Regions from separate parts of the Rhizobium sp. R339 genome, predicted to be linked through region 1. Evidence: predicted binding sites of a transcription regulator. Region 1 holds the regulator's gene; each other region holds the start of a gene.

Region 1 (3,272 bases):
CGACAGCGACGATATCTATGATCCCGATATTGACGTCGTGGAGCTTCGCGCCCGCGTCGGCATGGTCTTCCAGAAGCCGAACCCGTTCCCGAAGTCGATCTATGAAAACGTCTCCTACGGTCCGCGCATCCACGGCCTTGCCAAGTCGAAGGCCGACCTCGACCAGATCGTCGAGACCAGTCTGCAGCGCGCCGGCCTCTGGAACGAGGTCAAGGACCGCGTGCATGAATCCGGCACCGGCCTCTCCGGCGGTCAGCAGCAGCGCCTCTGCATTGCCCGCGCCGTCGCCGTCAGCCCTGAGGTCATCCTGATGGACGAGCCCTGCTCGGCGCTCGATCCGATCGCCACTGCCAAGGTCGAGGAGCTGATCCACGAGCTGCGCGAAAACTACACGATCGTCATCGTCACGCACTCCATGCAGCAGGCGGCCCGTGTTTCGCAGCGCACCGCCATGTTCCACCTCGGCAACCTCGTCGAGGAAAACGACACCGACAAGATGTTCACCAATCCGGACGATCCGCGCACCCAGGACTACATCATGGGCCGCTTCGGCTGATTCTGGCGACACGACGTCTTCCCGTTATTCGAGGATAAAGCCCATGGCATCGACACATATTTTTTCTGCCTATGATGATGATCTGAAGTTCCTGTCCAGGCGGATTTCCGAAATGGGCGGCCTGGCCGAGCAGATGGTCAGCGAATCCGTACGCGCGCTCGTCAATGGCGATACTGCGCTCGCCCAGAAGGTCATTTCGGACGACGTGATCCTCGATCACATGGAACGCGAGATCGGCGACAAGGCGATCGTCACCATCGCCCGCCGTCAGCCGATGGCATCGGACCTGCGCGAGATCATGGGTTCGATCCGGATCGCCGCCGATCTCGAACGCGTCGGCGATCTCGGCAAAAACACCGCCAAGCGCGTCATCGCCGTGCAGGCGACCGGCGTTCCCCGCAAGCTCGCCCGCGGTCTCGAGCATCTCTCAGAACTCGCGCTCGTGCAGCTCAAGGAAGTGCTCGACGTCTACACGACGCGCGCTGCCGACAAGGCCAAGTCGATCCGCGAACGCGACAACGAGATCGACGCCATGTACACCTCGCTGTTCCGCGAACTCCTGACCTACATGATGGAAGATCCGCGCAACATCACCAGCTGCACGCATCTTCTCTTCTGCGCCAAGAACATCGAGCGTATCGGCGACCACGCCACCAACATCGCCGAGACGATCTATTACATGGCGACCGGCGCACAGCCGGAAGGCGACCGTCCGAAGGACGACAGCGCCAACACCGTCGGCGCGGTCACGGAATAACCGTTCCGGGCCAGCCAGTTGCGCGCCCGCGCGGGCGCGCAGCGAGGTCACAGCCAATTCTGATTTTGCGCAGGATCCCGTGCTTAAATCGTCTTCGGTTTAAGGATCGTGCGCGAGGAGACCGAGACGCATGATCCCGAGAGTTGCAGTTGTTGAAGATGAAGAAGCCCTCAGCGTGCTTCTTCGTTACAATCTCGAAGCGGAAGGCTTCGAGGTCGATACCATCCTTCGCGGCGACGAAGCCGAGATCCGGCTCCAGGAGCGCACGCCCGATCTTCTCATCCTCGACTGGATGCTGCCCGGCGTCTCCGGCATCGAGCTCTGCCGGCGCCTGCGCATGCGGCCGGAAACCGAGCGTCTGCCGATCATCATGCTGACGGCGCGCGGCGAAGAGAGCGAGCGCGTCCGCGGGCTGTCGACCGGCGCCGACGATTACGTCGTCAAGCCGTTTTCGACCCCCGAGCTCGTCGCCCGCGTCAAGGCCATGCTGCGCCGCGCCCGGCCGGAGGTTCTGTCAACGGTACTGAAATGCGGCGATATCGAGCTCGACCGTGAAACGCACCGCGTCCATCGCAAGAGCCGCGAAGTCCGCCTCGGCCCCACCGAATTCCGCCTGCTGGAATTCCTGATGTCGTCGCCAGGCCGGGTCTTCTCCCGTTCGCAGCTTCTGGACGGCGTCTGGGGCCACGACATCTATGTCGACGAACGCACCGTCGACGTCCATGTCGGCCGCCTGCGCAAGGCGCTGAACTTCTCCAACATGCAGGACGTCATCCGCACCGTCCGCGGCGCCGGCTATTCGATGGAAGCGTGAGGCTAAAAGCCTAAGCTTCCGCCGCGATCGCCCTGCACATCTCCCGGACCACCGCCACATCCGTCTTGTTGCTGCTCTTCGCCTCGAAGCCGAAGGCGACGGCGCGGGGGTCGGCGCTTTCGATGGGTGAACTGCAGGAGCCATGGACCTCGCGGGCGCCGGTTGCCTGCAAGATAGCACCGACATTCGCGGGGCGGATGCCGCTGCCGGGCATGATGGATATGCGGCCGGCCGCCCTTGCCGAAAGGCGTTTCAGCGTTTCCAGGCCGTCTGGAGCCTTCAGCGCGCAGCCGGAGGTGAGGATGCGTTCGCAGCCGAGCTCGACCGCCTGTTCCAGCGCCTCATCGGCATCCGGCACCAGATCGAAGGCACGATGCAGCGTCGAGCCGAGGCCCATCGCATGCGCCTTCAGGCGGTGGATCAGCGGCATGTCGAGCGTACCGTCCGGCCGGTTGGCGCCGATGACGACACCGGCGAGGCCGGCGGCGCGCACGGCATCGATGTCGAGCATCATCGCCTCCTCGTCCGTCCTGCCGAAGATGAAGGGGCCGGCATGCGGGCGGATCATTGCGTAGACGGGGATGGGCGCTCTGGCAGCGATCAGCATCAGGCTCGGCAGCGGCGTCAAGCCGCCGAGTTCCAGCGCCGAGCAAAGCTCGATGCGGCCGGCGCCGCCTTCGATGGCGGCGGCCAAGCCCTCGGCGCTGTCGACGCAGACCTCAAGCAAAATCGTCATGCTGCACTCTCCCTGGCGCCCTCCTCCGCCTGCCGCATGGCTTGCGAGAGAGATTGCGACGTAATTCTTGCCGCCGCCTCGATGATGACGGCGCAGGCATCGGCGGCGGCTTTGCGGTGGTTGAAGGCGACGTGATAGGACATCGGCAAATGCTCGTCGAGATCGACGATGCGCACCTTGTCGGCGATCGGCATGGCGCTGACGCGGCCGAGGAAGGAGACGTAGCCGTGATTGGCGACGAGATCGACGATCACGGGCAGTGAATCCGCCGCGGTGATATCCTGGCTACGAAAGCGCCGGTTCGGTGCGCGTTCGTCGCTGAAAGCCATGGCCGCGTGGCCGAGGCCGGTGCGCGGGCTCGGCATGCAGATCGCATGGCCGGCGACGAGATCGGCAACCGTCATTTCCG
Region 2 (3,272 bases), on a different contig from region 1:
AGAGACCTCGATCTACGACGCCGCCATGCAGTACAAGTCCGAAGGTGTGCCGCTCGTCATCTTCGCCGGTGTCGAATATGGCAACGGCTCGTCGCGCGACTGGGCTGCCAAGGGCACCAACCTGCTCGGCGTCAAGGCGGTGATCGCCCAGTCCTTCGAGCGTATCCATCGCTCGAACCTGGTCGGCATGGGCGTCATCCCCTTCGTCTTCGAAGAGGGCACGACCTGGCAGAGCCTCGGCCTCAAGGGCGACGAGCTCGTCACCATCGAGGGCCTGGACAAGATCAAACCGCGCGAGCGGAAGATTGCCAAGATCACCTATGGCGACGGCTCCGTGAAGGAAGTTCCGCTGCTGTCGCGCGTCGATACGCTCGACGAGGTGATCTACCTCAACAATGGCGGCATCCTGCAGACGGTTCTGCGCGATCTCGCTGCCTGATTGTTAACAGCTTGCTATGATAATGGCCGCCGGAGAGCAATTTCCGGCGGCTTTTCTTTGCGGCAACAGTATTCGGGCAGGCTCACGATGATTTGTTTCAAGCGCATTCCCGCCGAGCTACGTCTCACCCGTTCGTGACTTTTCGTTTGGACCCGGAAGGATTATTCGTACGTTCATATGTCAGGGCCTCCGGCTCCCAACACGCCGGCGACGCTGAAAAAGAGGTGCAGGTGAATGTCCCCCCGTTTTTTGATTCCGCTGATCGCCGGCGTTGTTCTCGCAGGCTCGCTGCATGCCGAAGACGGCACGCCGAAAGGCGTCGTCGAACTTTTCACCTCGCAGGGCTGCTCCTCCTGTCCTCCCGCTGACGCCGCCTTCCGCAAGCTGGTGGACCAGGGCGACGTCATCGCGCTCGCCTACCACATAGACTATTGGAATTATCTCGGCTGGGCCGACACGCTGAGCTCGAAGGAAAACACCGAGCGGCAATATGGCTATGCCAGGGCCATGGGCCGCAGCAACGTCTATACGCCGCAGGCCATCGTCAATGGACGCGGTCATCTTGCCGGCGCCGATCTCAACGGCATCAACAGCAAGATCGACAGTTACAGCAGCGAAGGCAATGGGCTGACCATTCCGATCAGCGCCGCGATGCGCGGCGACGAGCTGGAAATCAAGATCGGTGCGGGGCAGGGCAAGGCCAATGTGGTGATGGTCTATTTCGACAAGGAAAAGACGATCGACGTCGAAAAGGGCGAGAACAGCGGCAAGAAAATCTCCTACCTGCACAGTGTCACGAATGTCGAAACGGTCGGCATGTGGGACGGCAAGGCGACCAATCTGACGCTGCCGGCCACTGTCCTGCAGCGGCCGCAGCTCGAGGGCTGCGCGATCCTGCTGCAATCGGCGACCGCTGACGGCGATCCGGCCGAGATCCTTGGCGCGACAGTGGTGATGGCGGGAAAAAACATCTGAGATTTCATCCCGATAGGGATGAAGTGCCGGGCGGCCCGGCCGAGCGTATTCGGGGCTGGGGTTAAGGTCGATACGCTCCGCCGGGCCCTTTGGCGCGCTGGCGCCAAACCGGGATGCATAAATCCCCCGCAAATGAGGCGCTGTTTTGACTGAAATGCGGCGCTGCCGAGAAAGCGTCGGCTCTCCCCAGGGCATTGCGCTCGCATACGCGAGACTGCGGTGCGGCCGAATGTGACGGGCAGCGGTCTTGCAATTTGTGACGGCTCGGGCAAACTGTCACTCTCCTGTCACAAGCGGAGGCCTTGGGAGACTGATGACAGATCAGCCGGATTTGCGACACGGCGAAAGCCGCTCCGTCGACAATAGTTCCTCAGTCGTCGTCGATCTCAGGGAATACAAACAAAGCAAGGACCCGCTTCCGGTGACCTTCCACCGGCGCGAGCTGGACGCGATCCTCTGGATCTACGGCCGCATGGTCGGCGAGGGGGAATGGCGCGATTACGCCATCGATCATCTAAAGGACAGGGCGGTGTTTTCCGTCTTCAAGCGTTCCGGTGAAATGCCGCTCTTCCGGATCGAAAAGAACCCGAAGCTCGCCGCCAAGCAAGGCGCCTATTCCGTTATCAACGTCAACGGCATGATCCTGAAACGCGGGCACGAGCTGAACCAGGTGCTCAAGGTATTCGACAAGGCCTTGAAGCTGGTCGACAAGTAAGTCCTCAGCCTGCGAACAGCGTGCCGGGATAGGCGGACGGATCCGGATCGGTCGTCATGCCCTCGCCGAGACTGCGCTGCATGAGCATCGTGTCGAGCCAGCGGCCGTGCTTGTAGCCGGTGCCCTTCATCAGGCCGACCTCCACAAAACCCGCCTTGAGATGAAGCGCGATCGAGGCAGGGCTTGCGCCGCCGATGACGGCCACCATCTGACGAAAGCCGAGGGCGGTGCAGCGGTCGATCAGCTCATTCATCAGCGCCTTGCCGATGCCGCGGCCTCGAGCTTCAGGCGCCAGATAAATCGAATCCTCCACCATCCAGCGATAGGCGGGGCGGGTGCGGAAGGCCGAAGCATAGGCGTAGCCAAGGAGGTTTCCGTTCGTATCGGCTGCGGCGATGTAGGGATAGTGCTGGCCGACGATCGCTGCGAAACGCTGCATCATCTCGGCCTTGGAGGGTGGTGCGATCTCGTAGCTCGACGTGCCGTTCAGGACGGATTCACGATAGATATCGGTAATGGCGGGGATATCGGCTTGCGAGGCGTCGCGCAGAAAGAAAGACATCGGGCGGCTGGTCCAGCGGCGGGGCAGGCTCCTCTAAAACCATTCCTGCGAAACCAGTGCAACAAAAAAGCCGACGCAAACCGAGGTGCGATATGCCCATTCTGCGGCTATTCGAGAATCTTGATCCTCAAGCTTTCGGCTTGCTTGCGCGCCTTGCGCCTCACATACATGATCAGCAATGGCGACAAGACGAAAGCCATGACGACGTGCACCACACCAGAGAGCACCAGGTCATTTCCCGTATGCGGGTCGATCGGTACCAGCTGCCAATAGCCGATTGCCAGAACCCCTAAAATTGCGCCGGCCAAGGCGGCAATGACGGCGCTGAGCCAAGCAATGACCGAATAGATCAGGCTATCCGGCAACCCTTTCGCCAACAGTACGGCAACGACAAAGCACGGGATGAAAACAAATCCTTGAAGCAGCATGCCTAACCCCTTCGACATTCGTCACGACAAAAAAGGCGGCCGAAGCCGCCTTTTCGATCTCGATCTGCCCCTGCTTATTTACGGTTGCCCATGAACTGCAGCAGGAACATGAAGAGGTTGATGAAGTCGAGATAGAGCGTCAGCGCACCCATG
Region 3 (3,272 bases), 300 kb from region 1:
CGTCCTTGATGGTCTTGATGCCGGAGGACTTCAGCGCGAGGCCGATCGAGTGGTAGCCGGTCGAACCGTCCTTCTGCTGCGTCGTGAGGATCGGCGTAACGGCCTTCGGATCCTTGATGTAGACGGCTGCATAGCCGGAAGCGCCGAGTTCGGCGAAGTCGAGCGTGCCGCCGAGCAGGCCCTGGATGACGCCGTCATAATCGGCGGCCGGGAAGAGCGAGACCTTCTCGAAGCCGAATTCCTGCTTCAGGTGGTCGGCGAGGCAGGCATAGTTGCGCAGGCGGTCGGTTTCGTTTTCGCCGCCGAGGATGCCGATACGGAATTCCTTGAGGTCTGCGGCGTTGGCGGCGCCGGCGAGCGCAAACAGCGCCGTTGCCGCAAAGAGTGCTTTCTTCAACATGCGTTCTCTCCTATCGGCCGGTGTCCCCGGCCTTCCCGTTACAAAGAAATGTGCCCTTGACGCGGGCCTTCGATCGCGGCCGTCCCGCTCAGAGACCGGCCAGCGCCAGCGGCTGGACGCCGGCGGATTGATTGTCCGCCCGCTCGGGCGCGATGTTGATCGATGTGGAGGTCATCGTTTCGTCGATGCCGGCCCCGTCCCTGTCCGTCCCGTAGATCGCCCTCACCGCGTCGGCCGTCAGTTCCGACGGCTTGCCGTCGAAGACGACGCGGCCGCCGGCCATGCCGACGATGCGCTCACAATAGTTGCGGGCGGTATCGAGCGTGTGCAGGTTGGTGATGACGGTGATGCCCTCGCGCTCGTTGATATCGCGCAGCGCGTCCATGACGATCTTGGCGTTCAGCGGATCGAGCGAGGCGATCGGCTCGTCGGCAAGCACCATCTTCGGGTTCTGCATCAGCGCGCGAGCGATCGCCACGCGCTGCTGCTGTCCGCCGGAAAGCGTGCCGGCCGCCTGCAGTGCCGTCTGCTCGATGCCGAGGCGTTCGAGGGCGGCGATCGCATGCACGCGCTCCTCGCGGGTGAAGATGTTAAGCAAGCTGAGAAACGTCGAGCGGTGATTGAGGCGGCCGAGCATGACATTGGTGAGAACATCGAGGCGCGGCACCAGGTTGAACTGCTGGAAAATCATCGCACAGTCGCGCTGCCAGTTGCGCAGCGCCCGGCCGCGAAGCCCGGAAACCTCGACGCCGGCGAAGTGAATAGAGCCGGAGCTCGGCTCCTGCAGGCGGTTGATCATGCGCAGCAGCGTCGACTTGCCGGCGCCGGAGCGGCCGATGATGCCGACCATCTGGCCTTGGGGAATGCTGAGCGTGACGGTGTCGACGGCGAGCTTGCTTCCGAAACGGCGTGTGACATTCTGCAGCTCGAACATCATGCTCTTCCCTTGTATTCCAGGCTCTGATGAGCATCGCATTAGTCCCGCTTCGTGAACCTCGCGTGTCATATTTGTGTAGTTCGTGTCACAATTCTCCGTGCCTATATCGGAGGTTTAGCCAGCATATCTCGCCAGAAAATCTTCCGCGCTCAGGTTGCGAAAATCCTGCAACGCCTGGCGCAGAAGGTCATGGTCCCAGTCCCACCAGGCAAGCCGGTCCATGCGCTCGCCGACCGCTTTCGGAAAGCGCTCGCGGATCAATTGAGCCGGCACACCGCCGACGATCGAGTAGGCCGCGACATTCTTCGAGACGACGGCGCCGGCGCCGATCACCGCGCCGTTGCCGACGCTGACGCCCGGCAGGATCGTCGCCCCATGGCCGATCCAGACGTCGTTGCCGATCGTCACCCGGTTTGCGCGCCGCCAGGCGAAGAAATCTTCCTCCACGTCGCCGTCCGGCCAGTAGTCGGCGGCGCGATAGGTGAAATGGTGCAGCGTCGCACGCCAGGTCGGATGATTGGTGGCGTTGATGCGCACGGCGGCGGCGATGTTGACGAACTTGCCGATCGTCGCGCACCAGACGGAGCCGTCCTGCATGATGTAGGAATAGTCGCCGAAGGTGGCCTCGCTGATGCGGCAGCGATCGGAGACCTCCGTATAGCGCCCGAAGGTGGAATCGCTGACCTCGGCCGTTGCGTGGATATAGGGCTCGATATCAAGCTTGCGGCTCATGCGGCGATCTCACGCGGCGAGAATTGCTGGACGTCGAGGATGCGGTCGGCGACCGCCTCGCGCACTTCCTTGTCGTGGAAGATGCCGAGAAGGGCGACGCCCGCCTTTTTCTTCTCCGCGATCATATCGACGACGACGGCACGATTCTTGGCATCGAGCGAGGCTGTGGGTTCGTCGAGAAGCAGGATCGTATGCTCAGTGATGAAGCCGCGGGCAATGTTGACGCGCTGCTGTTCGCCGCCGGAGAAGGTGGCGGGCGGAAGCTGCCACAGCGCTTCCGGCAGGTTGAGCCGGGCAAGCAGGGCGCCCGCCTTTTCCCGTGCTGGTCCGGCTGCCTCGCCATGCGCCACCAGCGGTTCCGCCACCACGTCGATTGCCGCGACGCGCGGCACGGTGCGCAGGAATTGGCTGACATAGCCGAGCGTATTGCGCCGCACGTTGAGTATGGTGCGCGGATCGGCGGAAGCGAGATCGACGATGCGCTCCTCGTGGCGGACGAGGATCTGGCCGGTATCGACGGCGTAGTTGCCGTAGATCATCTTGAGCAGCGAGCTTTTGCCGATGCCCGACGGGCCGCCGAGCACGACGCATTCGCCTGATGCGACCGAGAAGGCGACATCGGAGACGACAGGCAGCCGGATGCCGTCGCGCAGGTGCATGGTGAAGCTCTTCGAGACTTCGGAAACGACGAGGGGCGTTGGCATGATGTCTTCTTCCTTGGTTTTGGACCTGCAGCGGCGCTCAGACCTGCAGGATCGAGGAAACGAGCAGTTGTGTGTAGGGTTCGCGCGGATCGTCGAGCACCCGGTCGGTGAGCCCGTGTTCGATGACGTGGCCGTCCTTCATCACCATCATGCGATGCGATAGCAGACGCGCGACCGCAAGATCGTGGGTGACGATGATGGCAGAGAGGCCGAGATCGTTGACGAGACCGCGCACGAGATCGAGCAGGCGCGCCTGCACGGAGACGTCGAGGCCGCCGGTCGGCTCGTCCATGAAGACCAGCCGCGGACCGGTGACGAGATTGCGGGCGATCTGCAGGCGCTGGCGCATGCCGCCGGAAAAGGCGCGCGGCTGGTCGTCGATGCGGTCGGCATCGATCTCGACGCGTTCGAGCCAGTCGATCGCCGAGGCGCGGATCTTGCCGTAGTGCCGGTCGCCGATCGCCATCAGTCTCTCGCCGACATTGGCGCCGGCCGAGAC

What was found. The regulator PhoB, encoded in region 1, activates phosphate uptake and scavenging genes when phosphate is short. The targets are predictions, from matches to a motif close to TGTCATNNANCTGTCAT.
Region 2: a site for PhoB is predicted at 1,689-1,705, ahead of ATY76_RS25955 (DUF2794 domain-containing protein). Genes of this name have one in related genera too.
Region 3: a site for PhoB is predicted at 1,401-1,417, ahead of phnC (phosphonate ABC transporter ATP-binding protein). Genes of this name have one in related genera too.

What each region holds. Positions count from the first base shown of each region.
Region 1 covers NZ_LOKV01000023.1:434,600-437,871, reverse strand. The annotation lists gene pstB (phosphate ABC transporter ATP-binding protein PstB) at 1-556, shown strand, start outside; gene phoU (phosphate signaling complex protein PhoU) at 600-1,313, shown strand; gene phoB (phosphate regulon transcriptional regulator PhoB) at 1,444-2,127, shown strand; gene ATY76_RS21415 (copper homeostasis protein CutC) at 2,138-2,863, opposite strand; gene ATY76_RS21410 (LysR family transcriptional regulator) at 2,860-3,272, opposite strand, start outside.
Region 2 covers NZ_LOKV01000025.1:201,248-204,519, forward strand. The annotation lists gene acnA (aconitate hydratase AcnA) at 1-439, shown strand, start outside; gene ATY76_RS25950 (thioredoxin family protein) at 674-1,414, shown strand; gene ATY76_RS25955 (DUF2794 domain-containing protein) at 1,728-2,129, shown strand; gene ATY76_RS25960 (GNAT family N-acetyltransferase) at 2,134-2,691, opposite strand; gene ATY76_RS25965 (hypothetical protein) at 2,799-3,119, opposite strand; gene ATY76_RS25970 (Bax inhibitor-1/YccA family protein) at 3,194-3,272, opposite strand, start outside.
Region 3 covers NZ_LOKV01000023.1:137,844-141,115, forward strand. The annotation lists gene phnD (phosphonate ABC transporter substrate-binding protein) at 1-400, opposite strand, end outside; gene phnC (phosphonate ABC transporter ATP-binding protein) at 489-1,334, opposite strand; gene ATY76_RS19860 (DapH/DapD/GlmU-related protein) at 1,452-2,069, opposite strand; gene phnL (phosphonate C-P lyase system protein PhnL) at 2,066-2,773, opposite strand; gene phnK (phosphonate C-P lyase system protein PhnK) at 2,811-3,272, opposite strand, start outside.